Regions from separate parts of the Mesorhizobium sp. M0960 genome, predicted to be linked through region 1. Evidence: predicted binding sites of a transcription regulator. Region 1 holds the regulator's gene; each other region holds the start of a gene.
What was found. Region 1 encodes PhoB, which activates phosphate uptake and scavenging genes when phosphate is short. Its sites were predicted from a motif close to TGTCATNNANCTGTCAT; they were not measured.
Positions count from the first base shown of each region.

Region 2: NKH63_RS21685 (PhoX family protein) is a predicted target of PhoB. The motif match lies at 5,459-5,475, and genes of this name have one in related genera.
Region 3: NKH63_RS23180 (LTA synthase family protein) is a predicted target of PhoB. The motif match lies at 8,735-8,751, and genes of this name have one in related genera.

Region 1 covers NZ_JAMYNN010000002.1:239,777-249,734, forward strand. Annotated here, with positions in the region: gene NKH63_RS06160 (ATP-binding cassette domain-containing protein) at 1-447, opposite strand, end outside; gene NKH63_RS06165 (sugar ABC transporter permease) at 462-1,793, opposite strand; gene xylF (D-xylose ABC transporter substrate-binding protein) at 1,936-2,976, opposite strand; gene NKH63_RS06175 (ROK family protein) at 3,263-4,507, shown strand; gene phoB (phosphate regulon transcriptional regulator PhoB) at 4,517-5,206, opposite strand; gene phoU (phosphate signaling complex protein PhoU) at 5,223-5,930, opposite strand; gene pstB (phosphate ABC transporter ATP-binding protein PstB) at 5,963-6,766, opposite strand; gene pstA (phosphate ABC transporter permease PstA) at 6,763-7,614, opposite strand; gene pstC (phosphate ABC transporter permease subunit PstC) at 7,618-8,604, opposite strand; gene pstS (phosphate ABC transporter substrate-binding protein PstS) at 8,664-9,725, opposite strand.
Region 2 covers NZ_JAMYNN010000013.1:54,354-64,311, forward strand. Annotated here, with positions in the region: gene NKH63_RS21660 (cytochrome ubiquinol oxidase subunit I) at 1-24, opposite strand, end outside; gene NKH63_RS21665 (ABC transporter ATP-binding protein) at 288-1,214, shown strand; gene NKH63_RS21670 (ABC transporter permease) at 1,229-1,990, shown strand; gene NKH63_RS21675 (MarR family winged helix-turn-helix transcriptional regulator) at 2,176-2,619, shown strand; gene NKH63_RS21680 (GNAT family N-acetyltransferase) at 2,616-3,296, shown strand; gene NKH63_RS21685 (PhoX family protein) at 3,400-5,391, opposite strand; gene NKH63_RS21690 (hypothetical protein) at 5,594-5,932, shown strand; gene NKH63_RS21695 (phosphatase PAP2 family protein) at 5,947-6,648, shown strand; gene NKH63_RS21700 (helix-turn-helix domain-containing protein) at 6,967-7,236, shown strand; gene NKH63_RS21705 (SulP family inorganic anion transporter) at 7,418-9,130, shown strand; gene NKH63_RS21710 (SMP-30/gluconolactonase/LRE family protein) at 9,144-9,958, opposite strand, start outside.
Region 3 covers NZ_JAMYNN010000015.1:22,293-32,250, reverse strand. Annotated here, with positions in the region: gene NKH63_RS23220 (replicative DNA helicase) at 1-85, opposite strand, end outside; gene NKH63_RS23215 (small ribosomal subunit Rsm22 family protein) at 292-1,260, opposite strand; gene NKH63_RS23210 (YnfA family protein) at 1,264-1,587, opposite strand; gene NKH63_RS23205 (cyclopropane fatty acid synthase) at 1,670-2,959, opposite strand; gene rplI (50S ribosomal protein L9) at 3,112-3,696, opposite strand; gene rpsR (30S ribosomal protein S18) at 3,972-4,220, opposite strand; gene rpsF (30S ribosomal protein S6) at 4,220-4,720, opposite strand; gene NKH63_RS23185 (pilus assembly protein TadG-related protein) at 5,185-6,729, shown strand; gene NKH63_RS23180 (LTA synthase family protein) at 6,769-8,694, opposite strand; gene fabD (ACP S-malonyltransferase) at 8,942-9,919, shown strand.

The sequences.
Region 1 (9,958 bases):
TACCACCGGCTCCTTGAAGCGTTGGAAGCGCGGATTGAGCCTGCCCATCACCTTGCGCGCCTCAGCCTCCATGGCGACGTCGTCGAGCGTACCCCAGCCGGTCATCAGCTCACGGCCGAGAAACAGGTTGGCAGCCGCGTCGACATTGTCGGCCAGCGCCAGCGTCTGGTAGATCGTCTCGATACCGTACTTCTTGGCGTCGCGGGGATTGGAGATCGAAGCCTCCTCGCCGTTGACGAAAATCTGGCCCGCATCGCGCTTGTAGGCGCCGGACAGGATTTTTATCAACGTCGATTTGCCGGCACCGTTATGGCCGAGCAAAGCCATCACCTCGCCCGGAAAAAGATCGACCGAGGCATCGTCGACGGCGCGAATGCCGCCGAAGGCGATCGAGATGTTGCGCATGTCGATCAGCGGCGTGCCCGTGGGAGCGGTCCTGTCTGCCATGCTCGTTCTCCTCACTAGACCCGTTTGCGATAGACGGTATCGAGCCACACCGCGACCACCAGCACGGCGCCGACAACGATGCTCTGCAGCGGCGAATCGATGCCGAGCAGCACCATGCCGGATTGCAGCGACTGCATCAAAAGCGCGCCGAGCATGGCGCCGAGCACCGTGCCGGAGCCGCCGGCGAGCGACGTGCCGCCGATCACGGCCGCCGCGATGACCAGCAGCTCGTCCAGGGTCCCCAGCGCATTAGTCGACGCGTTGAGGCGCGCCGATGCGATCGCCGCACTGATCGCGGCCAGCACGCCCATGATCATGAACACCTTCATGGTGACCCAGCGTGTGTTGATGCCGGCGAGTTCGGCCGCTTCCGGATTGCCGCCTATGGCAAAGACATAGCGGCCGAAACGGGTGCGTCTGGTGATGAAGGTCATGACGATGCCCGCGGCCACGGCCATCAGCACAGGTATGGCGATGCCGTGGGCGATGAACAACCCGCCCTCGGGAACGGTGATGCCGTTCTGCTGGGCATATTGGCGTACGATGCCGACCGGCCAAGGATAGGAATTGGCGATCCACACGGCGCCGAGGATGGCGGCGCAGGCTATCACGCCGAGCAAGCTTTCCGCCCAGACAGGGCGCAGCGGAAAGTTGAAGCGCTTGCGCTGCGAGCGGCCGTTGAAGAGCATGAAGGCAACGGCCGCGCAGGCGAGGACACCGACGATCCAGCTCCAGGTGGCGCCGATCGAGCCCCGTGGTCCGCCGCCCATCAGCTGGAAGGTCCTGTCCAGCGGCGCAACGGTGCGCCCGCTGGTGATCAGCCATGCCATGCCGCGCCAGACCAGCAATCCGCCGAGCGTCACGATAAAGGCAGGAACCTGGAGATAGGCGATGATGAAACCCTGAAACGCTCCGATAGCCAGGCCGAGCACCAGGCCGGCGGCCAGTGCGATGACCCACAGCCAGGGGCTGCCAAGCTGAAATCCCATGATGCGGACGAGGAATTCGGCCTGCGCCACGCCCATCACCATGCCGATCACGCCTTCCACGGAGCCGACGGAAAGATCGATGTTACGCATCACGATGACCAGCACCATGCCGGTCGCCATGATCGCCACCGACGAGGTCTGCACCGAAAGGTTCCAGAGATTGCGCGGCGTCAGGAAGAGCCCGCCCGACAGTATGTGGATCCCGACCCAGATGACCAGCAGCGCGCCGACCATGCCGAGCATGCGCGTGTCGAGTTCGGTTGCCTTGAGAAATCGGGCAACGACGCCGGCCTCCGATTCCCGCGCCCGGTCTGCCGTCGAGCTGTCGACCGGCGTGTTGGAAGTCGTGTCGGTCATGATGTTTCTCCCGCCGGGTTGCCGTCTGCCGCGGATGCCGGAAGCAGCCTAGAAGTTATCCGCCGGAAGCGGAAAAACAATTCTTTCTTGAAAAAACGCCGCGGCAAGCGGCCGCGGCGTTCGGACTTCTCGGAAACTCGGATCAGTTGCAGACCGGAACAGCGCCCGCCGCCACGCCCGCGCAGACCTCTTCTTTCTTGATCCAGCCGGCGTCGATGACGACGTTGAGGTTGTCCTTGGTGATGGCGACCGGGGTCAGGAACAGGGACTTTACGGTGTTGCCGCCGGGCGTGGTGAAATCCTTCACGCCGGCAATGTCGGTCATCTGCTTGCCGTCGGCCAATTGCGAGGCGATCTCGGCGGCGTTCTTGCCGAGCTCGCGCGCGTCCTTCCACACCGAGACCGTCTGTGTGCCGAGCGCGATGCGGTTCAGCGCGGCGTGGTCGCCGTCCTGGCCCGAGACCGGAACCGATCCAGCCAACCCTTGCGCCGTCAGTGCGGCGACGACGCCGCCGGCAGTGCCGTCGTTAGCGGCGACCACCGCATCGACCTTGTTGTCGTTCGCGGTCAGGAACTGTTCCATGTTCTTCTGGGCGTTGGCCGGCAGCCAGCCGTCGGTATAGGCCTCGCCGACATTCTTGATCTTGCCGCTGTCGATGGCGTCCTTCAGCACTTCCATCGAACCGGCAAAAAGGAAATCGGCATTCGGATCGGCGCCCGAGCCCTTGATGAAGACATAGTTGCCTTCCGGCTTCACCTTGAACACGTCGCGGGCCTGCATGCGGCCGACTTCCTTGTTGTCGAAGGTCAGGTAAAAGACGTCCTTGTTCTCGATCAGCCGGTCGTAGCCGACAACCGGAATACCTTCGTCCAGCGCCTTTTGCACGGCCGGCCCTATCGCCGAGGCGTCCTGCGCCAGGATGATCAGTGCGTTGGCGCCCTGCGAGATCAGGCTCTCGACGTCGGTGAGCTGCTTGCCCGGATTGGACTGTGCGTCGGCGGAGATATACTTGTCGCCGGCAGCCTCGATGGCCGCCTTCATTGCGGCTTCGTCGGTCTTCCAGCGCTCTTCCTGGAAGTTCGACCAGGAAACGCCGATGACCTTGTCCTTAGCCTGCGCCACCGACGCAAGCGCCAGCGTCATGGCGACACCCGCCAGAATGGCGGTCGTGAATTTCTTCATCATATCCTCCCTGCGCCGCGTACGGCGTGACCAATTGGCCCCAAAGGCCAGCTTAGAGGCGCTAATTTTTTCGAGCCTCGAAAAAATACTGGCCCGATCTCCCGCTGCTGTCAACATCGATTCTGATGGATTTTGATGTTGCTGCGACTTTTTTCGAGCTTCGGAATAAACGATGACAGCGCCCCCTGCATCTGACACTATTTGCCTCATCCGACACTATTTGTCGGCATTACCGACGGCTTCCGGTTCATGAGCGGCCGCGGCAAACCGGGAGGAAAGCAAAACGATGTCGGTCGGAATCCGCCATGACGATTTGCGCCGGCGCAACCGGGCGATGGTGATCTCGGCCGTGCGCCGGGCCGGCCAGCCATCGCGTACGGAGATCGCCGCAACCACCGGCCTCAGCCATTCGACCATATCGGCGATCTCCTCCGACCTGATACGGGAAGGCATCCTCGCCGAGAGCAAGGCAAGCGAACCCGTTTCGTTGAAACGCGGTCGTCCGCAGGTCGGCCTCGCCCTCAATCCGGAAGCGGCGGCGGTGCTGACCGTGGTGTTGTCGCTGAATTTCCTGTCGGCCGCCATCATCGACTATGCGGGGCAGGTGGTCGCCGAGGAACAGCGCCGGCTGGACACGCTGACCATGCCGCGCGACGAACTGATCCGCGAATGCATGGCCATCGTCCGGCGCCGGCTGGACGATCCAGATCTTGACGTCCGCAGTGTCGCCCGCATCGCCCTGGCGATTCAGGGAATTACCGACTCCCCTGCACGCGCCATGCTGTGGTCGCCGATCACGCCCCAGACGGACATCGCCTTTGCCGACATGCTGGAAGATGAATTCGGCATCGCGGCCACGGTGGAGAACGACTGCAATATGATGGCGGTGGCTTTGCGCTGGCGCGATCCGGATCGCTATCGCGACGACTTCATCGCCATCCTGCTTTCGCACGGCATCGGCATGGGGCTGGTGTTGAAGGGCGAGCTGTTCACCGGCACGCATTCCTCGGGCGGCGAGTTTGGCCACATGATCCATCGTCCGGGCGGCGCGCTCTGCCGTTGCGGGCGGCGCGGCTGCATCGAGGCCTATGCCGGCAATTACGCCATCTGGCGCAACGCCACGCAGATGAGCGAAGACAGCCAACCGGTCGCCGACGTCAGCGACGCCGACATGCGCGCGCTGGTGGTTCGGGCGCGCGAGAAGGACGGGCCGGAACGCGAAGCCTACCGCAAGGCCGGCGAAGCGCTGGGTTTCGGTCTCGGCTCGCTGTTCGCGCTGATCGATCCGGCACCGGTCGCAATGGTCGGCGCCAGTGCCGCCGCCTTTGATCTGATCGAGCCGGCCTTGCGGAAGGCCATCGCCCAGACCGCCGGCGGCCAGCATTCGGGCTCGATCTCCTTCGATACCGAGCCGAACGAATTGCCGCTGATCCGCGAAGGCTGTGCAATGCGGGCGTTAAGCTTCGTCGACCAGCAGATTTTCGCGCCGGGCGCGCAAATGAGGCCCGGCGTCAGAAAGAACGTAGCCTGACTGGGCGGGTCAATCTTCCCTGATCGCGTAGCCGGCACCGCGGATGGTGCGGATGACATCAGGCATGCGGCCGTTGTTGACGGCTTTGCGCAGCCGCCCGACATGCACGTCGACGGTGCGTTCGTCGATATAGATCGTCTCGCCCCAGACATTATCGAGTAACTGGCTGCGCGAGAAGACGCGGCCCGGATGCCGCATCATGAATTCGAGCAACCGGAATTCGGTCGGCCCGAGCCGGATCTCGGTCTTCTTGCGATACACCCTGTGCGATTCGCGATCGAGCACGATGTCGCCGACCTTCAGCACGCTGGACAGCACTTCCGGCTTGGCGCGGCGCAGCAGCGCCTTGACCCTGGCCATGAATTCCGGTGTCGAAAACGGTTTGACCAGATAGTCGTCGGCGCCGGTCGAAAGACCGCGTACCCGGTCGCTCTCCTCGCCGCGCGCGGTCAGCATGATGATCGGCAGCCGTTCGGTTTCGGGGCGCACCCGCAACCGGCGGCAGAGCTCGATGCCGGAAACCGCTGGTATCATCCAGTCGAGCACCAGAAGATCGGGCACATTCTCCTGCAAACGGATCTCGGCTTCGTCGCCGCGTGTCACCACCTCGACCTGGTAGCCTTCGGATTCGAGATTGTAGCGGAGCAGCACACCCAACGGCTCCTCGTCCTCCACCACCATTATGCGTGGTGCGATCATCGGCTGGGCACCCCCATCATGTCGCCGGTGCGGACATTGTCGTTTCGTCTTGCTTCGGACGATTGACCGGCAATTGCTCGCCGGTCAGCACATAATACGCATTTTCGGCGATGTTGGTGACATGGTCGCCGATCCGCTCCAGATTCTTGGCGCAGAACAGCAGATGCGTGCAAGCGGTGATGTTGCGCGGGTCTTCCATCATGTAGGTCAACAGTTCGCGGAACACCGACGTATATTTGACGTCGATGCGCTCGTCGGCGGCGCGTAGCTTGGCCAACGCGGCCGCATCGCCTGCAGCATACTCCTCGATGACGCCCTGCACCTGGATGAGCACCAGCTGCGCCATCGCATCGATGGAATGCGATAGGTCGCGCGGTGTGACGCTAAGGCCGACCGCACTCACACGCTTGGCGATATTCTTGGCAAGGTCGCCGATGCGTTCGAGATCGCCGGCCATGCGGATCGCCCCGACGACATGGCGCAGATCGTGGGCCATCGGCTGGCGCTTGGCGATCAGGGTGATGGCGCGGTCGTCCAGTTCGCGTTGACGCGCATCCATGATGGCATCGTCGGAAACGACGCGTTGCGCCAGCACGTTGTCAGAATTCAACAGGGCCTTGGTCGCCCCGCCGACCATCGAACCGGCGAGGTCGGCCATGTCGCGGATCAGCTTGCTGATCTGCTCGAGATCCTCGTCGAAAGAAGCGACTGTGTGTTCGCCCATGGTCCTGTCCTCATATGCGTGATCGGAACGGCTCAGCCGAAGCGGCCGGTGATGTAATCCTGCGTGCGCTTCTCGCGGGGCGACGTGAAGATCTTCTCGGTCCGGTCGAACTCTACCAGTTCACCCAGATACATGAAGGCGGTCTGGCGCGATACGCGCGCCGCCTGCTGCATGTTGTGGGTGACGATGACGATCGTGTAGTCGGCTTGCAATTCGTCGATCAGTTCCTCGATCTTGGCGGTCGACAGCGGGTCGAGTGCCGAAGCCGGCTCGTCGAGCAGAATGACTTCCGGCTTCACCGCCACGGTGCGGGCAATACAAAGCCGCTGCTGCTGGCCGCCTGACAGGCTCAAGCCGCTGGCGTTGAGCTTGTCCTTGACCTCGCCCCACAGCGCGGCCCGCTTCAACGCTTGTTCGACGCGGCCGTCCATTTCGGACTTGCCCAGATTCTCATAAAGCCTGACGCCGAAGGCGATGTTCTCGTAGATCGACATCGGGAACGGCGTCGGCTTCTGGAACACCATGCCGATCTTGGTCCTCAGGAGATTGAGGTCCTGCGAGCGGTCGAGAATGTTCTTGCCGTCGAGCAGCACCTGGCCCTCGGCTGTCTGCTTCGGGTAGAGTTCGTAGATGCGGTTGAACACACGCAGCAGCGTCGATTTCCCGCAGCCCGAAGGGCCGATGAAGGCAGTGACGCTGCGCTCGGGCAGCGACAAGGTGATGTCCTTCAACGCCTTGCTCTGGCCGTAGTAGAAGTTGAGGTTCTTGACCTCGATCTTCGTCTTCTCGGCGACCGTCTCGGTCATCGTCATGTCCGCGGACAACATCTGTGTCATCTGTCCTCTCTGCGTCCGGTAAGGCTGCGGGCGAGGATGCTCAAGCCCAGAACCGTCAGGGTGATTATGAGTGCGCCGGTCCACGCCAGTTGCTGCCATTCCTCGTAAGGGCTGAGAGCGAACTGGAAGATGGTCACCGGCAGGCTGGCCATCGGCGCGTTGATATTGCTGCTCCAGAACTGGTTGTTGAGCGCGGTGAAGAGCAGCGGCGCCGTCTCGCCGGAAATGCGTGCTATCGCCAGCAATATGCCGGTGACGATGCCGGACAATGCGGCGCGGTAGGCGACCGAACGGATCACCACCCAGCGCGGCGCGCCGATCGCGGCGCCGGCTTCACGCAACGCGTTCGGCACCAGGTTGAGCATGTCTTCAGTGGTGCGCACGACCACCGGAATGACCAGGATGGCAAGCGCAACGGCGCCGGCTATGGCCGAGAAATGCCCCATTGGCCGCACCATCAACTCATAGACGAACAAGCCGATGATGATCGACGGCGCCGACAACAGGATGTCGTTGATGAAGCGCACGACGGTGGTGATGCGCGAGAAACGCCCATATTCGGCCATGTAGGTTCCCGCCAGCACGCCGATCGGCGTGCCGACGACAACGGCGATGATCGTCATCAGCAGGCTGCCCGCGATTGCATTGAGCAGGCCGCCGGCCTCGCCTGGCGGTGGCGTCATCTCGGTGAAGACCGCGAACGAAAGCCCGGCTGTGCCCTTATAGACCAGTGCACCGAGAATGAGCGCCAGCCAGGCAAGCCCGATGCCGGCGGCGACGACGCAAAGCGCCATCATCACCGAATTTCTGGCTTTGCGGCGGCTGTGGAGCGATGAGGATGTCGACATCGGTCAGGCTCCCGTACGGGCGTCGATCCGCATCAGCATATAGCGGGCGGCGGCAAGGATCAGGAAAGTGATGACGAACAGGATCAGGCCGAGCGAAACCAGGGAAGAGGTGTAGAGATCGCCGTCGGCCTCGGTGAATTCATTCGCGATGGTCGCCGAGATGGTCGTGCCCGGCGCGAACAGGGAGGCGCTGATGCGGTGGGCGTTGCCGATGACGAAGGTCACCGCCATGGTTTCGCCGAGCGCGCGGCCGAGGCCAAGCATGACGCCGCCCATGATACCGATGCGGGTATAGGGAATGACCACGCGCCGGGTCACTTCCCAGGTCGTGCAACCGATGCCGTAGGCCGATTCCTTCAGCACCGCCGGCACCGTATCGAAGACGTCCTTGGTGATCGAGGTGATGAAGGGCAGCACCATGATGGCGAGGATCAGCGCCGAGGTCAGAAGGCCGATGCCGTAAGGAGGGCCGGCGAAAAGGCTGGATAGTCCCGGCACGCCGTGGAAGATGTTGATGATGAAGGGCTGTATCGTCGTCTGCAGGAACGGCGCGAACACGAACAGGCCCCAGATGCCGTAGATGATCGAGGGAATGCCGGCCAACAGCTCGACCGCTATGCCGATCGGGCGCCTGAGCGGGCGCGGGCAGAGTTCGGTGAGAAACACGGCAATGCCGATGCCGATCGGAACCGCGATCAGGATGGCGATGGCCGCCGTGACCAGCGTGCCGTAGATCGGCGCCAGCGCGCCAAATTTTTCCGTTACCGGATTCCAGCTTTCAGTCGTCAGGAAAGAGAACCCGAAGGACGACAGGGCCTGCCATGAGCCGGCAAACAGCGAGATTGCGACACCACCGAGGATGACCAGCACAAGAATTGCGGAAGCGCGGGTGAGTCCGCGGAATATGGCGTCTGTGAGCGCGAAGCGCCGCACCGTAGCTTCCCTGGCCCGGGCTGCAGATGATAGCATGGCATCGGAAGCGATGGTCATTGGGTCCTCGCGATTGAAGGCAACAGGGAGGGCGCCGTCGACGCCCTCCCTGGAGGAGATTACATAGCCGAGTAGAGCGGCTTGCCGTCGCTGCCGACGACTTCCTTGGCCCACATGGCCTTGACGCTCTCGACCACCTTGTCGGGCATCGGAACGTAGTCCAGCTCGCCGGCCATCTCGTCGCCCTTGTCGTATGCCCAGGCGAAGAATTTGAGCGCTTCGCCGGTGGTCGCCGCGTCGTCCGGCTTCTTGTACAGGAGGATCCACGTCGCCGCCGTCATTGGCCAGGACTCGGCGCCCGGCTCGTTGGCGAGGATGACGCCATAGCCCGGCTGCGAGCTCCAGTCGGCATTGGCCGCTGCCGCCGAGAATGCCGCCGCGGTGGGTTCGACCTTCTTGCCGTCCTTGTTGATCATATCGGTGTGGGTGAGCTTGTTCTGCTTGGCATAGGCGTATTCGACATAGCCGATCGCGCCGCCGGTCTGGGAGACGTTGTTGGCAACGCCCTCATTGCCCTTGGCGCCGATGCCCACGGGCCATTCCACGGCCTTGTCGACGCCGACCTTTTCTTTCCAGTCCGCGCTGACGTCGCCGAGGTAGTATGTGAAGTTGAACGTCGTGCCCGACCCATCGGAACGGTGAACGACCGCGATCGCCTGCGAAGGCAGCTTGACGTCGGGATTGAGCTTCTTGATCGCCTCGTCATCCCAGCTCGTGATCTTGCCGAGGAAGATGTCGGCCAGCGTCGGGCCGTCGAGAACCAACTCGCCCGGCTTGATGCCTTCGAGGTTGACGACGGGAACGATGCCGCCCATCACCATCGGGAACTGAGCCAATCCGGACGATTCAAGCTCTTCGCCTTTCAGCGGCGCATCAGAAGCGCCGAAGGTAACGGTCTTGGCTTTGATCTGCTTGATGCCGCCGCCGGAACCGATCGACTGATAGTTAAGCCCAATGCCGGTGTCTTTCTTGTAAGTGTCGGCCCACTTCGCATAGATCGGGTAGGGGAAGGTGGCGCCGGCGCCGGAGATGTCCGCGGCGAGCGCGGCGGACAGGGTGAGGGTAGTCGTCGCCGCAGCCATTGCAATCGCAACGGCCGCCGAGCGGATGAAATGTCTCATGTGGCCTGCTCCTGTTCGGAATATGGTCTCTCGGCGCCATTCCTCCGGCGCCCGCTGAGGCCAATAGCCCCCGATTATTACAGTCGCATGACAGTTTCATGTCGCTCCGGTAACGTCGTCCAGCCGGGTTAAGAAGGAACGGCCGCGGGCTTTGTCGGCATGGGCCGCGGTTTGCCGCTGGAATCAGCAGCTTGCGTGAATTCCGGCCGGCTTTGTCCGCTCGACGATAGCAG
Region 2 (9,958 bases), on a different contig from region 1:
GCGCGACAGGATGAGCGGGTCCATGGCGGCTCCAGCTGCTGCTTGTTTGTACAAGGATAGGCTTCATGCGCCGGGCGGTCAAAGCGGCGTCCCGCCGCGAGGCGGAACGCCGCAGTGCCGGTTAATCTGCTTTTGCGTGGAATTTTGCTGGACGACCAGGCGGGTGTTGCCTATTCCGGCGAACCTCGATGTCCAGAACTGTCAGGAGCGCCATTGACATCCGGATTTGCGCACCGACATTCAGCGGATTAAATCAACAACTCTGTTTCAAGCAGCCGTTTTCAGCCATGCAGCCGATCATCTCGATTTCCGGGGTCACGAAGACCTACGCCACCGGCTTCAAGGCGTTGAAGGAGATCAATCTCGATATCGTGCGCGGCGAGATATTTGCGCTGCTGGGGCCGAACGGCGCCGGCAAGACGACGCTGATCTCGATCGTCTGCGGCATCGTCAACCGCTCGTCGGGCACCGTCACGGTCGACGGCCATGACATCAACCGCGACTACCGCGCTGCGCGCGGCCTGATCGGGCTGGTGCCGCAGGAACTGACCATCGATGCCTTCGAGAGCGTGTGGGCGACGGTCAATTACAGCCGCGGCCTGTTCGGCAAGCCGGCGGACAAGGCGTTCGTCGAAAAAGTGCTGCGCGACCTGTCGCTCTGGGACAAGAAGGACGCCAAGGCGATCACGCTGTCCGGCGGCATGAAACGCCGGCTGATGATCGCCAAGGCGTTGTCGCACGAGCCGCGAATCCTGTTCCTCGACGAACCGACCGCCGGCGTCGATGTCGAGCTGCGCCAGGACATGTGGGCGATGGTGCGCCGGCTGCGCGAAGACGGCGTCACCATCATCCTGACCACGCACTACATCGAAGAAGCCGAGGCGATGGCCGATCGCGTCGGCGTCATCAACCGCGGCGAGATCGTGCTGGTCGAGGACAAGGCCGAGCTGATGCGCAAGCTTGGCCGCAAACGGCTTGTGCTGGAACTGCGAAGCCCGTTGGCCACCGTTCCCGATGCTTTTTCGCACTACGCGCTGGAGCTTTCGCCCGATGGCGGGCAGCTGACCTATACCTATGACAACCAGAGCGAACGGCCGGGCGTCGCCTCGCTGATCCGCGAGCTCGAGGCGGCCGGCATCCAGTTCCGCGACATCGATACGGAAAACAGCTCGCTCGAGGAGATCTTCGTCAATCTGGTGAGGAAACAGGCATGAACCCGCGCGTGGCCATGAACCTTCATGCGGTATGGGCGATCTATCGGGTGGAGATGGCGCGCGCCCTTCGCACTGTGCTGCAGAGCATCGTTTCGCCGGTCATTTCGACGTCGCTCTATTTCGTCGTCTTCGGCTCGGCCATCGGCTCGCGCATCACCGAGATCGACGGCATCAGCTACGGCGCCTTCATCGTGCCGGGGCTGATCATGCTGTCGCTGCTGACGCAGTCGATCTCCAACGCCTCTTTCGCCATCTACTTCCCGAAATTCGTCGGCTCGATCTACGAATTGCTGTCGGCGCCGGTGTCCTATCTGGAGATCGTCATCGCCTATGTCGGGGGTGCGGCGACAAAGTCGATCGTGCTTGGCCTGATCATCCTGGCGACGGCCTCGCTGTTCGTGCCGCTGACGATCGAGCATCCGTTCTGGATGCTCGCTTTCCTGGTGCTGACGGCCGTGACCTTCAGCCTGTTCGGCTTCATCATCGGCATCTGGGCAAGAAGCTTCGAGCAGCTGCAGCTGGTGCCGCTGCTGATCATCACACCGCTGACCTTTCTCGGCGGCAGCTTCTATTCGATCAACATGCTGCCCGGCATCTGGCGCACGGTGACGCTGTTCAACCCGGTGGTCTACCTGGTTAGCGGCTTCCGCTGGAGCTTCTACGGCAAATCCGACGTTTCGGTCGGCGTCAGCCTCGGCATGACGGTGGTCTTCCTGCTTGTCTGCATAGCGATCGTCGCCTGGATCTTCAGGACCGGCTACCGGCTGCGCAACTGATCGACTGGCCCTTGCCAGGCAAAGCAGCCTGATCAATCAACGGAAACAGCGCTGAGTGCAGCCTTGCGACGATAGCCCCTTGACCTTCATGTTTTGTTATATATCGTGTTATTGTTTCTAGTGAGACGGATTGGCCTGTGGAAGACGTCATACGATCGCTTGGCTTCCTGTGCCTGGGCAGCAGGATGAAGCGTATAGGCGAGCAACTGCAAGCGGAGGCGCAGCGCCTGCTCGACCGGCTGGATGTTCCGGTTCAGGCGAGCCAGTACCCACTGCTGGCCGCGCTCGACAGGCTAGGCCCCCTGCCTGTCGGGGAACTGGCGCAATCCCTTGGCATCGCGCAGCCAGGCGTAACGCGAAGCGTCTCGCTTCTCGCCGAGTTGGGATTGCTCGAGGTCAGTCCGTCGATCGATGACCAGCGGCGCAGGATCGTCTCCCTCACCAGGGACGGCCGGCGGCTGGTCGATGTCGCAAAGCGCGAGGTCTGGCCGCGCATCGAGAACGCCGTCGCGGATCTGTGCGCGGATCTTTCGGGGCCGCTTCTCGATCAGTTGGCCGCCATCGAGGACGGCCTCGCCGCGGCTCCTCTCGACCGTCGTGCACCAAAACCGAGAGATGCCGTGCAATGAAACACCTGCTTGACCGCCCGATCTGGAGCGCGCTTCAGACGCGACATCAGGCCTTCGCGCAAGGTGGCAACCTCGCCAGGCGATATCGGCCGTCGATTGTTCCTTTCGCCGCCACTGGCGCGGACGACGCGGAAAGCCTGCGGGCGCTCGAAAAGCTTGTCTCCCCGGGCGAGAGTGTGATCCTGCTTCAAGCGGACGCCATTGCTCTGCCCACGGGGCTTTCCGCGACTTCGACCGCGGCCGGGGTTCAGATGATTGCCGAGCAGCCATTGCAGATCGTGTCCGACGGGCGCGTGCAACGTCTGACGCGAGACGACGCCGCTGAGATGCTGGCTCTGGCGTTGGTCACCAAGCCTGGCCCATTCACGCTCGAAGCCTTGAGCCTGGGCGATTTTTGGGGTGTGAAAATCGAGGGCAGACTTGCAGCAATGGCCGGCGAGCGCATGAAGCAACCTGGCTATACCGAACTCAGCGGAGTGTGCTCACATCCGAAATTTCGCGGCGGTGGCCTGGGCAAGCTGTTGTCCATATTCGTGGCAAACCGGATAGTGGCGCGCGGCGAAGTCCCCTATCTCCACGCTTATGCCAGCAACGCCACGGCCATTAGACTTTACGAGTCCATTGGCTTCAGGTTGCGAAGCACAATGAATGTGGCCGTGGTTCAGCGCACCGAATGATTCGTCGGCGCATAATGCGTAGCATGGATGCATCCCGCATCGGGAAAGGAAGGATTTCGTATCGCCGAAATCCTTCCTTGAGACTGCAAGACCTTGCTGCGTGTCAGACCGCGATCTTGCCACCACCTTGCCTGGTGATGGCAACGACCGCCGGCCGCACCGGCATGTCCGGCTTGAAGTCGGGCCAGCGGGTCGACAAATCCTCATAGTAGGACGGACGGCCGAAAGCCTCCCAGTCCTCGCCACCGTCGCCTGGATGCTGGACGGCAACGAAAGCGGTCTGGTCGTCCGGCGCAAACAGGGGACCACACATTTCGGCGCCGATCGGCACGCGGAAGAACAGTTTTGAGGTCGCCCGCGCCGGCCCTTCCGTATCGACCGCCCACAGACCGTCGGTGCGGCCAGTGGCCTTCGGACCCTGACCGTCGGTGGCGACCCAGAGGCGGCCGGTCGAATCAACCGCGCAATTGTCCGGCATGCCGAACCAGCCATTGGCCGTGGTTGCGGTCGAGAAGGTGGCGCCGACTGCCGCAACCGAGGGATCACCGCATTTCAAGAGCACCTCCCACTTGCCCTTGGTGGCGGCAAAATCGCCACCGTCCTCGACGATCTCGATGATGTGGCCAAAGGCATTTTCGGCACGCGGGTTGGCGGCGTCGACCTGATCGGCCTTGCGCTTCGAATTGTTGGTCAGCATGACATAGACCTTGCCGTTGGCGGCATTGGGCTGGATGTCTTCAGGGCGGTCCATCTTGGTGGCGCCGAGCAGGTCGGCGGCGCGGCGCGTCTCGATCAGCACGTCGGCCTGGCTGGCAAAGCCGTTCTCCGCCGTCAGCGGCCCTTGGCCGAAGACGATCGGCAGCCATTCGACCGAACCGTCGTCGGCAAACTTGGCGACATGCAAGGTGCCGTCGTCGAGCAAATCCATATTGGCGGCGCGGTCGTCCGGATTGAACTTGCCTGTGGTGACGAACTTATAGACATAGTCGAAGCGCTCGTCGTCGCCGAGGTAGAAGACGACACGGCCATCCTTGGCGACGATCGATTCGGCGCCCTCATGCTTGAAGCGGCCCATTGCGGTGCGCTTCTTCGGCACCGAAGTCGGATCCTGGACGTCGACCTCGACGATCCAGCCAAAGCGGTTCGGCTCGTTCGGCTCCTTGCCGATGTCGAAACGGTCGTAATGCGCTGCCCATTCATAAGCACCTTCGGGAATGCCGAGCCGCTTGTAATTGGCGGCTTCCTTGTGGCCTTGCGGCAGCTCGCCCGAGAAATAGCCGTGGATGTTCTCCTCGGCCATGACATAGGTGCCCCACGGCGTGACGCCGCCGGCGCAGTTGTTGACGGTGCCGACAACTTTCGTGCCGCTCGGGTCGGCGCTGGTCTTGACTCGGTCATGGCCGGCGACGGGGCCGGACAGCGCGATCTCAGTGTTGGAGGTGATGCGGCGGTTGAGCTTGCCGTCGCGAACGACCTGCCATTTGCCGGCTTCCTTGCGGATCTCGACAATGGTGCCGCCATGCGCCGTCATCTCGACGTCGACTTGTTCCTTGCTGAGAGGCGCCTGCTTGGCTTTGCCATCGACGATGGTGACGAGGCCCGGAAACATCAGGTGCGGATTGGTGTATTCGTGGTTGACGACCAGCAGGCCGTGCTCGGCCGAGCCGTCGATCGGGATATAACCGACATAGTCATTGTTGTAGCCGAATTGTCTGGCCTGGGCTTCCGCCGACTGTTTTGTCGGATCGAATTCCGGCGAATCGGCGAACAGCGGATCGCCCCAGCGCAGCAGCACGTCGGCGTCATAGCCGGGTGCGACGTGATGCTTGTCGTCGATGCCGGCCTCGAGCTCGTCGAAAGCGAAGGCGGAGCCTTCGGCGGCGCGGGCGTTGTCGGCGGTGATCAGCGCCAGCGGGCTGACGGTAGCGGCTATGGCCGAGACGGCAAGCGAGCCCTTGAGGAAGCCGCGGCGCGAGAACCGCGCGGCGATGATCTCACCCATGGTGCGGTTGTCGCTGGGATTGGCTCCTGGCCCATCGTTTTCCTCGAGCAGGCTGGTGCGGAAATGGGCGTCAGGGGTGCGATGTTCGGTCATAGGGGCCTGCCTCTGGCTGGATGGATTGCTGGAGCGTGTTGCCTGGCCAATCCGGTATCGCCGGCAGGTCACAGTTTGATGACATGCCGGCTAATTGCCACCTGCGATTTCGTATCCAACATCGGCCCGCTTGACCGCGACCGGCGCTTCGGAAACAAGAGCTGCGGCAGGCGCGTAAGGACCGCATCGGGAGGAGCAAAAAGTGAGTTTCTGGGGACTTGGGCAGCTCTGCATTTCGACAGTGATCTTCCTGCTGGCGGCGACGGCGGCGAAGCAATGGGGACTGGCGCCGAGCCTCGGCAAGATCGTGCTGACGTTAGCGCTCTATTCGCTCGGCAATCTGATCATGCTGAGGCTGATCCGAGAATTCGGCATGTCGGTGTCGTTCAGCCTGTCAGCGGTGATCCAGCTGGTGTCGGTGAATGTGGTGGCGCTGGTCTTCTTCGGCGAGCGCGTCAATGCCTTACAGGCAACCGGCATCGTGCTTGCTATCGCAGCTGTGGCGCTGATCACGCTCGGGCCCTATCTGCAAAGGCTGTAACTGCGATCGGGCCGATGAAGAAGACCGCAAGCAGACTGCGCAACTGGCTGGAGTTCCCGGTTCTGCTGGCCGGGCTGATCATTGCCGGCGGGCTGTGGGGGTTCGAGGAGCTAATGGAGATGGCGCGGGCCACCACGCCGCATGCCTTCGATACCGAAATCCTGCTTGCCTTCCGCAAGGCCGGCCAACCCGACAATCCGATCGGACCGGCGTGGCTGGAAGGAGCGATGCGCGACATCACCAGCCTCGGCAGCGCCAGCGTGTTGGTGCTGATCACGGCAGCAATGATCGTCTATCTGCTCCTCATCCGCAGGCCAGGCGCGGCGCTTCTCATGTTCATCGCGGTAGCGGGCGGCCAGATCCTGTCAAGCGTGCTCAAGTTCGATATAGACCGGCCGCGCCCCGATCTGGTCTCGCATCTCGCCGACGTGGCATCGCTTTCGTTTCCGAGCGGCCACGCCATGCTGTCGGCGGTGACATATTTGACGCTGGGCAGCATGGCGGCGCGGTTTTTGCCCGGGCGGACAACGAAGATCTATGTGCTCGGGCTGGCGGTGCTGACGACGGTGGTGGTCGGCATCAGCCGCATCTATCTCGGCGTCCACTGGCCGTCCGACGTATTGGCCGGCTGGTGCGCCGGCTTTGCCTGGGCGATGCTGTGCTGGCTTGCGGCCCGGTTCCTGCAGCGATGGCTCGGGCGGGCCGGCGGCACCTGACTCATGTCAGTCGATTTGCGGTCAAATCAGCCTGTTGATCAGGCCATGGCCGCAGCCTGCCAGCAGGAAAACCATCGACAGCAAGGCTGTCGAGGTCGCCAACGCATTGAATATCTTCACCTGCTCATCCTTTTTGAGTCGTTGCCTGTGAAATCGGGATCGCAATGGATGTCCCGCCAAACGATGCCGAAATTGTAGCATGCTAGCGCATCGGCTGGCAAAGAGTGCTGCATGTTTCACATATGCAAGATGATGCTTGAACCATCATAATGAAGGTATTATACGTGATATCGCAGACTCAGACGGGGGTTTTGGCCGATGATCACTGCCGCGCAGATGCGTGCCGCGAGGGCGCTGGCCGGCATCGATCAGAAGACGCTCGCCGAGCGCGCCGGGGTTTCGCTTCCAACCATTCAGCGCATGGAAGCGAGCGACGGCGTGGTCCGGGGCGTGGTCGATACGCTGATGAAGGTCATCCAGGCCCTTGAAGAGGCCGGGGTCGAGCTGATCGGCGACAACCAGGCGAGCGAGCGTGGCGGCAGGGGCGTTCGCCTCAAGCCTGTCACGCCGCAGAACCCGCAAGGCTGACGGTACTGCCGCATCGCCGAAAATCGAAATCGATTTTCGGATAGTCCAATGCGCGGTTCAAAAGTGTTGGAGTGTACCTGTGCGTCGATTTGGACGCACGCCGCTCCAAGTCGCGACGGCGACCGCCGACAGTCCTGCCGACGATCCCGCCGCCTCCTTGGTTTCATGGGGAAGGCACTCGATGGATCAGACCCGGCGGGCAGTGCATCAATCGGCACGGCCGACATTTTCCGAACTGTTCACGCCGAAGCTGGTGACGGTGCTGCGCGAGGGCTATACGCTCGCGCACTTCAAGGCGGATGCCATCGCCGGGCTGACTGTCGCCATCGTGGCGCTGCCGCTGTCGATGGCAATTGCCATTGCTTCAGGCGTGACGCCGGAGCGCGGGCTCTACACCTCGATCATTGGCGGCTTCCTGGTCTCGGCGCTTGGCGGCAGCCGTTTCCAGATCGGCGGCCCGGCCGGCGCCTTCATTGTGCTGGTGGCTGCGACGGTGGCGCGAGTTGGCGTCGACGGCTTGCTGCTGGCGACGATGATGGCCGGCCTGTTCCTGCTTGCCATCGGCTATCTCAGGCTTGGCACCTACATCAAGTTCATCCCCTATCCGGTGACCGTCGGCTTCACCGCCGGCATCGCCGTCATCATCTTCTCCGGCCAGATCGTCGAACTCTTCGGGCTGAAGCTCGCCGGCAAGGAACCGGGGCCGCTGGTGCCGAAGCTGATGGCCATCGGCGAGGCGGCCGGAACGATCAACCTCGCCGCAACCGCGGTGGCGGCACTGACCATCATCACCATTGCGCTGTTGAAGCGGTTTCGGCCGAAGTGGCCGGCCATGCTGATTGCCATCGGGCTGGCATCACTCGTCGTGGCATTGCTCGCCATGCCGGCCGAAACGATCGGCACGCGCTTCGGCGGCATCCCGCGCAGCCTGCAATGGCCGGCCTTCCCGCCGCTCAGCCTCGACAGGATAATCGACGTGCTGCCGGACGCCATCGCCTTTGCGCTGCTCGGGGCGATCGAATCGCTGCTGTCGGCCGTCGTCGCTGACGGCATGACCGGAAGGCGGCATCGCTCCAATTGCGAGTTGGTGGCGCAGGGCTTCGCCAATATCGCCTCCGCCTTGTTCGGCGGTATCTGCACCACCGGCACCATTGCCCGCACCGCGACCAATGTACGGGCCGGCGCGCATGGACCGGTCTCAGGCATGATGCACTCGGCCATCCTGCTTGCCCTGATGCTGGTGGCGGCACCGCTGGCCAGCTATATCCCGCTTGCGGCACTTGCCGGCGTGCTGGCGGTGGTGTGCTGGAACATGTTCGAGAAACAGGCCTTCGCCACCTTGCTGCGCGCCTCGCGCGGCGATGCGCTGGTACTGCTGGCGACGTTCCTGATCGTCATCTTCCGCGACCTGACCGAAGGCATCGTCGTCGGTTTTGCGCTGGGCTCGATGCTGTTCATCGACCGCATGGCCAAGAGCATCGCGGTGGAGGCGGACCATCAATCCTTGGTCCAGGAAGACGTTGCCGACCGCGCCAGCGCTTATGATTCCAGCGAGGCGAGCGATGCCGATACCGTGGTCTACCGGATATCGGGCGCCTTTTTCTTCGGCGCCGCCTCGACCGTCGGCACGGTGCTGGACCGCATCGCCGACCAGCGCAGGAACTTCATCCTCGACTGTTCGGCGGTGCCGTTCTTCGATTCGACGGCGGCCAATGTTATTGAGGGCGCGGCCCACAAGGCCAAGCGCGCCGGCGTTCGCTTCATTATCGCAGGCGCTTCACCGCAGACACGCCGCATGCTGATCAACCACGGCGTCAAGCGGCCGCTGGTGACTTATGCCGCCTCGATCACGGATGCGCGGGCGCAGCTGAAGAAAGCCGCGCCCGCCGCCTGAGCCGATGGCTGGCTTAGTCGAGGCCTAATGCCGCGATCTCGCCGTCGTTCATCAGCGGCACGAAGATTGTCGACTTGCCGTCGGTGCCGATGTCGGCGCTGCCCGGCTTGAACGTCGCAACCGCTTGCGGCGTGCCGCCGGCTTTGTAGCTGTAGAGCGTGCCGGTCATATACGCGGTGGCGTAAACGCTGCCGCCGATGGCGACGACGCCATCGAGGTTAGCGAACTTTTCTGCGCCGGGCAGTGACGCAATTGCCTTGGTGGCGAGATCGACCGAGAGCAGGCCGCCCGGCTCCGCGGTGCTGAAATCGGGCTTGATGCCCTTGCCCCACGAAGCGACGATCAGCCGGCCGCCATCGGCGAAGATGCCATTCGGCGAAGCAAGCGCCGCATCCCTGACGAACAGTTCGGGCCGGTCGCCGTCGATGCGATAGATCGTATCGGCAAGCATATCTGTGACGTAGACCTTGCCGGACGCGTCGGCGGTCACGTCGTTGAGGAAGACCGCGTTCGGCAAGTCGATCGTCGATGTTAGCTTGCCGCTTGCGAGATCGACGACGCGCACATGGGTGAGGTCGGCGACGTAGAGTTTGCCGTCGGCAATCGCCATGCCCTTGGGCGCGTCCATGCCGTCGGTCCAATGTTGCGTAACCATCTTGCCGTCCACAGACAGGACCGACAGGTATCCATTGCCGTCGGCGTCGCCGGGATTGCCAACGATATTGGAGATGATGATGCGTTTGCCGGCGGCATCGAACAGCGCCGATTCCGGTTGCTCAAGCCCGGTAGCGCGCCAGAGTTCGGCCGCCTGAACTGCCGGCGCGGCGG
Region 3 (9,958 bases), on a different contig from region 1:
GCGCCTGCTCGGCCTCGATGTTGTTCGGCGCCTCGCGATAGAGCGGTGTTTCCGCCACGCCGAATTTTCGTGCTGCCTCTGCCATGATGTCCCCGGTCCTGATCCCGGTCTCTCGATATCAGAACGAGACAAGTCGGTGATGACTTATCTGCATCAGTCCCCAACCAACCAACTTTGATGCCCGCGATTCACAGCCAAGATACTTCGGTGGAAAGAATCTCGATTGACTCGAATCAAGATGGCGAGCCTAACCGTTCTTGGGCGAGAACAAAACAGGAAAATAGCTGCCGATCATTCCGGCAAGGCGTCACCCCAGTCCAGTCGCCGCGCGGCCTTGAACGTCTCGCCGTCGCGCTTCGTGAACAGTCGCTCGGCGGCATGACCATCCTGTTGGCAAAGCTTCAGCAAGACCTTGCCGGAGCCCGATTTCGGTGGTGCGATCACCCGCGCGCGGGGCGGAGCGGCCGGATGACGGGAAGCGGCGACAAAGATGAACTTTTCGTCCTCCCACGGCACCTCGGCATCCTTGGCCAGACGGTGCAGGCGCGAGCGGGCGACGCGGCGGGCGAAATGGCACCAGTCGGGAGCGACAAGTGGGCAGGGCGCCTCATGCGGGCAGGGCGCGAGCACGTGCGCCCCCGCCTCGATCAGCTGCCGCCGCACGGCAAGGATGCGCTGCCAGCCGGCCGGCGTGCCTGGCTCGACGACCAGCAGCGTGTCGGCGGTCAGCTGCCAGAGCCGGTCGATTAGTTTTGCCAGCGATGCCGGCGCGATCTCATCCAGCACATAGGCCGAAGTCACCAGCTCGGCCGGCTCCAGATCGACCAGGTCGATGGTGACGTCGCCGGTCAGCCAGGCGGTCTTGGCATGGATTGTCTCGGCGGCAAGCGCCTCGCCGACCCGCCGCACCGCGGCACCGGCCTCGAGCAGCACTGCCTGTTCGAGATCGGGCCAGAGATCGATTGTGGCCCAAAGCACCGTGCCAGGGCCGGCGCCGACATCGAGCAAGGTCTTCGGAGCATAGTCGGGCCGAGACTCGCCCACCGCATCGAGGCTGGCACGGACGGCCGCATAGGTCGCCGGAAGCCGCGTTGCCAGATAGGCCTTAACCGCCATTTCTTCGGCCATGTGCAGGCGGCCATCGCGCAACTCGGCGCGGTAGCGGTCCGACAGCGTCTTGGCCGCTTGCTTGATCATCGGCAACGGCACCTGTTCGAGAAGGCGGTCGACGCCTTGTCTAAGCGGGGCGGGCAGTTCCATGGCCTACGCAGCCCGAGGTGCGAGCACGATGACCGAGGCGCCAATGATGCACATCGTGGCACCGGCAAGATCCCAACTGTCGGGGTGCACGCCTTCCGCCAACCATAGCCAGACCAGCGAGGCGGCAATGTAGATGCCGCCATAGGCGGCATAGGCCCGGCCCGCCGCACTGGTGTCGACAAGCGCCAGCAGCCACGCGAATAGCACCAGTGAGACGAGACCGGGCGCCAACCACAGCGGCGACTTATCCAGCCGCCACCACGCCCAGAACGAGAAGCAGCCGGCGATCTCGGCAAGTGCGGCGGCGACGTAGAGGAGGTAGGTCATGAAAAAAGGTCCCGCGTTGACGAGACCTTTTTCAGCGTGCCAGCCGGCAATGGCAAGCGGCAATGGCGCGATCGCCGGCAGTCTACTCCGGATCCGCCACCTTGCGGCGGCGAGTGGGCTTGGCGGCAGGAGCCTTTTCACGACGTCCAAGATCGCGCATCTCCAGCGCCTTCTCGCAACTGGCCATGTAGTCGCGCGTCACCGGCAGCGTGTCGTTCTTCTTGGCAATCTGGATCTGGAAGATCACCAGATCCTGCCATCGGAAGGCAGCTTCCGAGGCGGCAAGATAGAACTCCCACATGCGGCAGAAGCGCTCGTCATAGATCGCCTTGGCCTTGTCGCGGTTGGCGGCAAAGCGCTCGCCCCAATGCTTCAGCGTCTCGGCATAATGCAGCCGCAGAACCTCGATGTCGGTGACGACGAGCCCCGACTTTTCGATAGCCGGCATCACTTCGGAGAGCGACGGGATATAGCCGCCCGGGAAGATGTATTTCCGAATGAAGGCGCTGGTCGCCCACGGCACACCGGAACGGCCGATCGTGTGCAGCAGCATGACACCGTCCGGCTTCAGCAGCGTCGCCGACTTGTCGAAGAAGGTACGGAAATGATTGACGCCGACATGCTCGAACATGCCGACCGAGACGATGCGGTCGAAACGCTCATTGAGCTCGCGATAGTCCTTGAGGTCGAAATGCACCCGGTTTTGCAGGCCTTGCGCGTGCGCGCGGTCGGTGGCGACGCCGTGCTGCTCGGTCGACAGCGTCACGCCTTGCACGTCGACGTCGAACGCCTTGGCGAGATAGAGGCCAAGCCCGCCCCAGCCGGAGCCGATGTCGAGTACCGTCTGGCCCGCTTTCAACCTGAGCTTGGCGGCGATGTGGCGCTTCTTGGCTGCCTGGGCCTCATCGAGCGTCATGTCCGGCTGCTCTAAATAGGCGCAGGAATACTGCATGTCTTCATCGAGGAAGAGGCGATAGAGGTCGCCCGACAGATCGTAGTGGCGCTGCACGTTGCGGCGCGCCCGCGACGCCGTGTTGATCTGCTGCAGGCGCCGGAAGGCGTGGCGCAGACCCTCGATCGCCTTCGACCAGGTGGCATCGATGCCGCCGCTGCCCATGTTCTGGAACGCAATGCGCATCACCCCCAGCGCGCCGCCCTCGATAATGTCGAGTTCACCGTCCATGTAGGCTTCCGGCACCGCCAGCATCGGATCAAAAGTGATGGCGCGCTCGGCATGCCTTGTCTTGATGTGCATGTGCACCGGCTCGCCGCTGCCGTCACCAAAAGTCACCATCGAGCCTTGCGGCCCTGTCACCTTGAGATTGCCTGTGCGGACCAGGCGGTCGAGAACGCGCTTAAGCAGAATATTCATGACCAATTGTCCCCTCTCGGCCAGACATGCTGTCCTATTCTGCATCAAGATATAGGGATTCGAAAAGTTCCATTTGGCATAAAAATGCCCGGGTGCGAGGCCCGGGCATTGGTCCAGATAGGTATTAGCCGACGAATGCCGGCGAACAACGATCAGCCGTTGTCTTCGCCGCCCTCGAACTCCGCGTTCGGATCGAAGAAATTTTCCGGCCGCGCATTGTCGTTGATGTCTTCGCCGTAGATGGCTTCGGCGGTGGTCAGCGTTTCGCCCTTGGCCTGGCGCTCGGCTTCGTCGGCCGTGCGGGCAATGTTGAGCGTGATGGTGACCTCGACTTCCGGGTGCAGCGCGATCGCCACGTTGGTGACGCCGATGGTCTTGATCGGCTGATTGAGAAGGATCTGGTTGCGGTTCACCGAAAAACCCTCCGCCGTCAACAGCTCGGCGATGTCGCGCGTCGACACCGAACCATAGAGCTGACCGGTCTCGCCGGCCGAGCGCACGGCGATGAAGCTCTTGCCGTCGAGCTTTTCAGCAATCTGCGCGGCCTCGGACTTGCGCTCCAGGTTCCGAGCTTCGAGCTGGGCGCGCTGTCCCTCGAACTTCTTCTTGTTACCTTCGTTGGCGCGCAGCGCCTTGCCCTGCGGCAGCAGGAAATTTCGGGCGAACCCGTCCTTGACCCTGACGGTGTCGCCCATCTGGCCGAGCCGGGAAACGCGTTCGAGAAGAATGACTTCCATGGTTTTGTTCCTTCGGTTGGGCGCCTATCCTCAGGATCGGCGCCGAATTGTCTGGAACAGGTCAGGAAGCTGGGGCGTCGCCGCCTGTGTCGCTGTCCTGCCTGTCGCGGCAGTTAGGATCTCTTGTCGAAATCCAACCCGGGATTTGGTGTTCGATCCAGCTACGCCCGTCGTGGCCGGTGAAAAAAGCGGGCGGCGAACCGCCCGCTGGCTAGACCATGATCCCGAAAAGTGAAAACCGGTTTTCGGATAAGATCATGGTCAACTAATCAGTCTTAGCGGACCACGTAGGGCAGCAGGCCGAGGAAGCGGGCGCGCTTGATCGCCTTGGCGAGTTCGCGCTGCTTCTTCTGGCTGACGGCGGTAATGCGCGACGGCACGATCTTGCCGCGCTCGGAAATGTAGCGCTGCAGAAGCCGCACGTCCTTGTAGTCGATCTTCGGCGCGTTGGCGCCGGAGAACGGGCAAGTCTTGCGGCGACGGTGGAAGGGGCGCCGGGTTGGGATCTGGTTGATGTCGACCATTATTCTGCGGCTCCTTCAAAGCCTTCGCGCGGACGGCGCGGGCCACGATCGGCACCCCCATCGCCGAAGCTGCGCGGCGGACGATCACCACGGTCACCGCGATCGCGGTCGCCGAATGAGCGCGGGCCACGATCGCCACGGTCGCGGTCGCCGAAGCCGCCGCGTTCCGAGCGCTCTTCGCGCTTCTGCATCATTGCCGACGGGCCTTCCTCATGCGCATCGACCTTGATGGTCAGGAAACGCAGCACGTCCTCGGACAGGCCCATCTGGCGCTCCATCTCATTCAGCGCGGCCGGCGGGCAGGTGATGTCCATGAGTGTATAATATGCCTTCCGGTTCTTGTTGACCCGGTAGGTGAGGGACTTCAGTCCCCAGTTCTCGACCCGGCCGACGGACCCGCCATTCGCGGTGAGGACGCCCTTGTACTGTTCGACAAGTGCATCGACCTGCTGCTGCGAGAGGTCCTGCCGGGCAAGAAACACATGTTCGTATAGAGCCATAGTGTTCGTGCCTTTCTTCGTTTCTCTCCCGGTTCCCGGCGGCAAAAGCCTCTGCAACTTCTCTGACCCGCAATCCTTGCGAAGACGGGGAAGAAAGGAGCATGACGAGACGGTCGAGAGCGGAGACACGGGAGGCGGAAGCGCTTCTGGCTCCACGCGAAGGTTTCGAAAACCTCCGGCCCTCCGTTCAGCCCCCAGCAAGGACCGGCAGATTGCGGGCGTCTATACAGGAATTTGACCGCAAAGCAAGGCCAAACGACAGGCCAAACGGCTCGACTAGCGCCCTACCTTCCAGAGCACAACGGACCTCGATGGCAAGGTTTTACGGATTTCCTGAAACCTGACCTTAACCATCATGCGAAGTTCCCCGTGCCGGCGGGCGTGGTGGCAACCCGCCGTTCATCATGCGAATGCAAAACGAAACAGTTCGCGCGCGGCCGCCAGCAAGGCGGTTTGGGGGTAAAATGCTGTTCGACAAGTTCTGCCGTTCGAAGAGCGGCAACTTTGCCCTGATGCTGGCGTTCGGGTTGCCTGCGGTTCTGACGGCCGTCGCCTTTGCCGTGGACGTGTCCACCTTGATGAGGGCCAAGGTCAGCTTGCAGAACGCGCTCGATGCCGCGAACCTTGCATCTTCGCATCTCGGCGACATCGAGGCCACGCGCAAGGACGTGTTCGACCGCTATTTCCAGACCAATGTCGCCGGCCACAGCGAGTTGAGGAACGCCGAAGCGACGCTTACCGTCGAAAGGGGCCTCAATTACATCCAGACAAAGGCTGTCGCCGCGGCGGACGTCAACTTGAACTTCGCTTTCCTGTTCGGCAACGACAAGCGCATCACGGTCGATGCTGGCGCCGTCGAATCGACCAATCAGCTCGAAGTCGTACTGGTGCTCGACAATACCGGGTCGATGGCCAGCAACGATCGCATCGGCGCATTGCGGACGGCGGCGACGGGCTTGATCGATATGCTCGAAGCCGCGAAGTCGCCGACACGCAGCGTACGTGTCGCAGTGGTGCCGTTCGTCACCGCGGTCAACGTCAAGGGCGAGGACTACGATCCGTCCTGGATCGACATGGCCGGCAAATCGCCGAACAATGGCGCCAATTTCCCCTTGGTCGGCGGCAAGCGCATCACCCATATGGACCTGTTCAAGCAATTGGGCGTCGAATGGAGAGGCTGCGTCGAGGCGCGGCCCGGAACCAACAATGTTTCCGACATTTCGCCCGACCAAAACAAACCGGACACCCTGTTCGTACCTTATTTCGCGCCGGACGATCCAGGTAACGCCAAAAATCCGAACAGCTCCTATGGCAATTCGGCGACCGGCTACAATAATTCCTATCTCGACGATACGGTTATCACCCTGCTTCCCGGCCTCACCGGCGACATCGCGAAGTACAGTGTTTCGACGATGAAGCTGATCAACGACAAGAAAGGCCCCCTGACCATCGGCCCAAACCGGGCCTGTCCGACGCCGATAGTGCCGCTGACCGACGATTTCGACAAATTGCGTAAGGCCGTCAGTGAGATGATCGAATGGAACGGCTCGGGGACCAATGTTTCGGAAGGGTTGTCATGGGGGATGCGGGTACTCTCGCCGGAACCGCCCTACAGTGACGGCGCGCCGTTCAGGGCGTCAGGCACGACCAAAACGGTGCTGCTGCTCACCGACGGCGAAAATGTTGTCTATGGCGCGAAGGATACGCCACAGAAGTCGGACTATGGCTCTTACGGGTTCCTGGCTTCGGGTCGGTTCGGATCCAGCGACCAGACCGCGGCCGCGCGCAATGTCGACGACTGGACAACCAATGTCTGCAACACGTTGAAGAAACAGGACGTGCAGATCTTCACAGTACTGCTGCAGGCCGACACCGCAGCCAACCGCAAGCTCTACGAGGCCTGCGCGTCGTCGCCGTCGGATTATTACCCGACCAACGACGTCAGTCAGCTCGAAAGCGTCTTCCTGAAAATCGGAAGCTCGATCTCGCAACTGCACTTGACGAACTGAACGACGTCAGTCGCCCAACGGCCGTTCCGCCGCCGCTGCTCAACTCGTGTGCGCAGCCACTTTGCCTGTGGTTTCGGGGAAGAAGTCGGGCGCCGCATGGCGCTTGCCGAACATCATGTCGTACTGCAGCAGACGGAAGTCGCGGATTGCCGGGTCGATCTCTTTCTGACGCGACCAATCGGGGGTGGCGTCGCCCGCCGGTGCCAACAGCAAATTGCGGTCGATGACGCGGTAGTGCTCCCGCAACTGGCCGAGGAAGCCGGTATAATAGGGATGACTGATGCCGGCAGTCTTCAGGATATGGTAGGGCAGGAAGGCTGGGCTGACGGCGCCGAGATCCTCGGCCGGGCCGCTGCGGTTCGACCAGACGATCAGCGGCGTCTGGTGATGCAGCAGCATCTGGTCGGCCGCCTCCTTGCGCGGCGCGACATTGTCCTTCATGAAACCGGTCTCGACGTAGACCGGCCCAAGCGGCGGCAGATGGTCGCCGAAGAAGGCGATGACCGTCGGCCGCTGGCGTTTCTTCGCCCATTCGATCAGCCGCTCGAGGCCGCGGTCCGCGTCGGAAGAGCCTTCGGCGTAGCTCAACAGCGATTCACGCGCCCATTGGCTGATCGGCGCCTGCACCTTATGGGTCGGATTGTTATAGCGATACGGCTCATACGGCCCGTGGTTCTGCAGGCTGACGGCGAAAAAGAACACCGGCTCGGCGCTGGTATCGGCCTCGTGGATGATCTCGTCGGTCATCGCCGCGTCCGACGCGAGCGGTCCGCGTTTTTGCATGGGCGGCAACGTCTCCTCGGACTTGAAGTCGTTGAAGCCGAAATCGGCATAGACGGCTCCCCGGTTCCAGAACCAGTTGGTGCCGGGGTGGATGGCGCGTGCCCGATAGCCCTGACTTTTCAGGAAGGTCGCCAGTGACGGGGTCGGTGTCCGCACATATTGCTGGTAAGGAATACTGCCCGCCGGCAGGAAGGCGTTGGAAAAGCCGGTCAGGGCCTCGAACTCGATGTTGGCCGTCATGCCGCCGAATTCGGGCGAGAACATGTAACCCGTGCGCAGTGCCCGCACATTGGGGATAGGGTCGGGCGTGATGGTGACGCCGGGTAGCTTGGTCGGATCCCAGAAGGATTCGCTCATGACGACGATGATGTCGGGCTTCTCGGCGGGTACCGAAGCCGTCACCTGCGGTTTGCCGATCGCTTCGATCGCCTTGCCGGAATAGCCGGGCGGCGCCGAGACATGCGCCATCGGGACGTTCAGCGCGAAGGCGAGCGCAAAACCGTTCGAGGCATAGTTTTCCTTCTGGTCCCACATGATCGGGATGATCTGCAGCCGGTCGCGCGTCCACGAGAAAGTGGCATAGTCCATGATGGAAACGAAGAAGGCGATGAGCGGTACTGTCAGCGTCAGCCGGGCAAGGCGGCCCTTGTGGCTGAGCGCCGGAACGCGGCGGCGCCATAGCCGCCAACCGTAGACGAGCAGCGACAGTCCGCCGACGATGCCGATCGCCAGGGCAATGGCGGTTCCCGGGCGATCGCGTACCAGAAGCGGCATCAGTGCCACGATCTGCCGGGAATAGAGGAAATCGGTCGGATAGAGCGGATCGCCGAGATACAGCGACTTCTGGTGGCCGACGAACGCCAGCGACAATGTCAGCGGCGCGACGATCATCAGGCTCTGATGACTGCGGCCGAGCACGGCGTCGAGGCCGATGAGGATCAGCGCAAAAATGATGATTGTGGTCCAGCCGGGTTTGAAAGGCTGCAGAAAGAAATCAATGGTGCCGGCAAAGTTGCCGCGCACGATCAGTTCGATGGCAAACACAAGGATGGCCGCAGCCAGCAAGCTGATAAGGCCATAGCGGATGACAGGCCATTTGCGCGCCGGCAGATAGCCGGTCGACGGATCGCCTTCAAGAAACTGGGGCGCCGCCTCGGCTGCGCTCTGCTTGGTCTTTGCCACTTCAATAGTTCCCCGGCCCGCAACAAAAGCGTCACTCGATTGTCATCGAACTGTCACGCAAAGCCTAGCGCCTGTGGCGGAAATAAGAAGAGCCAGCAAACAAATCGTGAGCGGTTTTCATCATGAGTGATCGCCAAAAAGCCTGCCGAAACAGGCACTCGGCCGATATTACGCGATCAAGGTTGGACTTGACTTGGCCGCACGCCTTGCGTCACAGGCAACGTGAACCAGCAGCTGGGAGCCGCCGATGGCCATCGCATTCACCTTTCCGGGGCAGGGCAGCCAGGCTGTCGGCATGGGCAAGGACCTCGCCGATACCTTTGTGGAATCGCGGCGGATCTTCGAGGAAGTTGACGACGCGCTCGGCGAAAACCTATCGAAGCTGATCTGGGAAGGCCCGGAAGAGACGCTGACGCTGACCGCCAACGCCCAGCCGGCGCTGATGGCGGTGTCGCTTGCCGCAATCCGGGCGCTGGAGGCGCGCGGCTTCTCCCTGAACGGCAAGGTCACCTATGTCGCCGGCCACTCGCTCGGCGAATATTCGGCACTTGCGGCCGCAGGTTTCGTTTCGGTCGCCGACGCCGCCCGGCTGTTGCGCATCCGCGGCAATGCCATGCAGGCGGCTGTGCCGGCCGGCGAGGGCGCCATGGCGGCGATCATCGGGCTGGAACAGGCCGACGTCGAAGCCGCTTGCGCAGAGGCCGCCCAGGGCGCCGCCAAAGATCCCGCACAAGCCTTGGTTTGCCAGATCGCCAATGACAATGGCGGCGGCCAGCTGGTGATCTCCGGCGCCAGGCCAGCGGTCGAACTGGCGGCGAGGCTATGCACGGAGAAGGGCGCCAAGCGGGCGCTGATGCTGCAGGTCTCGGCGCCCTTCCATTCGGCATTGATGAAGCCTGCGGCCGAGATCATGCGGGAGGCGCTGGCCGCCGTGACGAAGAGTGCGCCGGTCGTGCCGCTGGTCTCCAATGTTACGGTGACCCCGACGAGCGATCCCGACGAGATCGCCCGCCGACTCGTCGAACAGGTGATCGGGCGCGTGCGCTGGCGCGAAACGGTGGAGTGGTTCGGCAGCAACGGCGTTGCGACGCTTTACGAAGTGGGTGCCGGCAAGGTGCTGTCGGGGCTGGCCCGCCGCATCAACCGCGATATTGCCACCAGCAGCATCGGATCGGCGGCGGAGGTCGAGACGGCACTTGCCGCCTTGGGTGACCACGTAGCTTGAATTCATCTGTGCTTGCCGCTACATGAATACATGTATCGC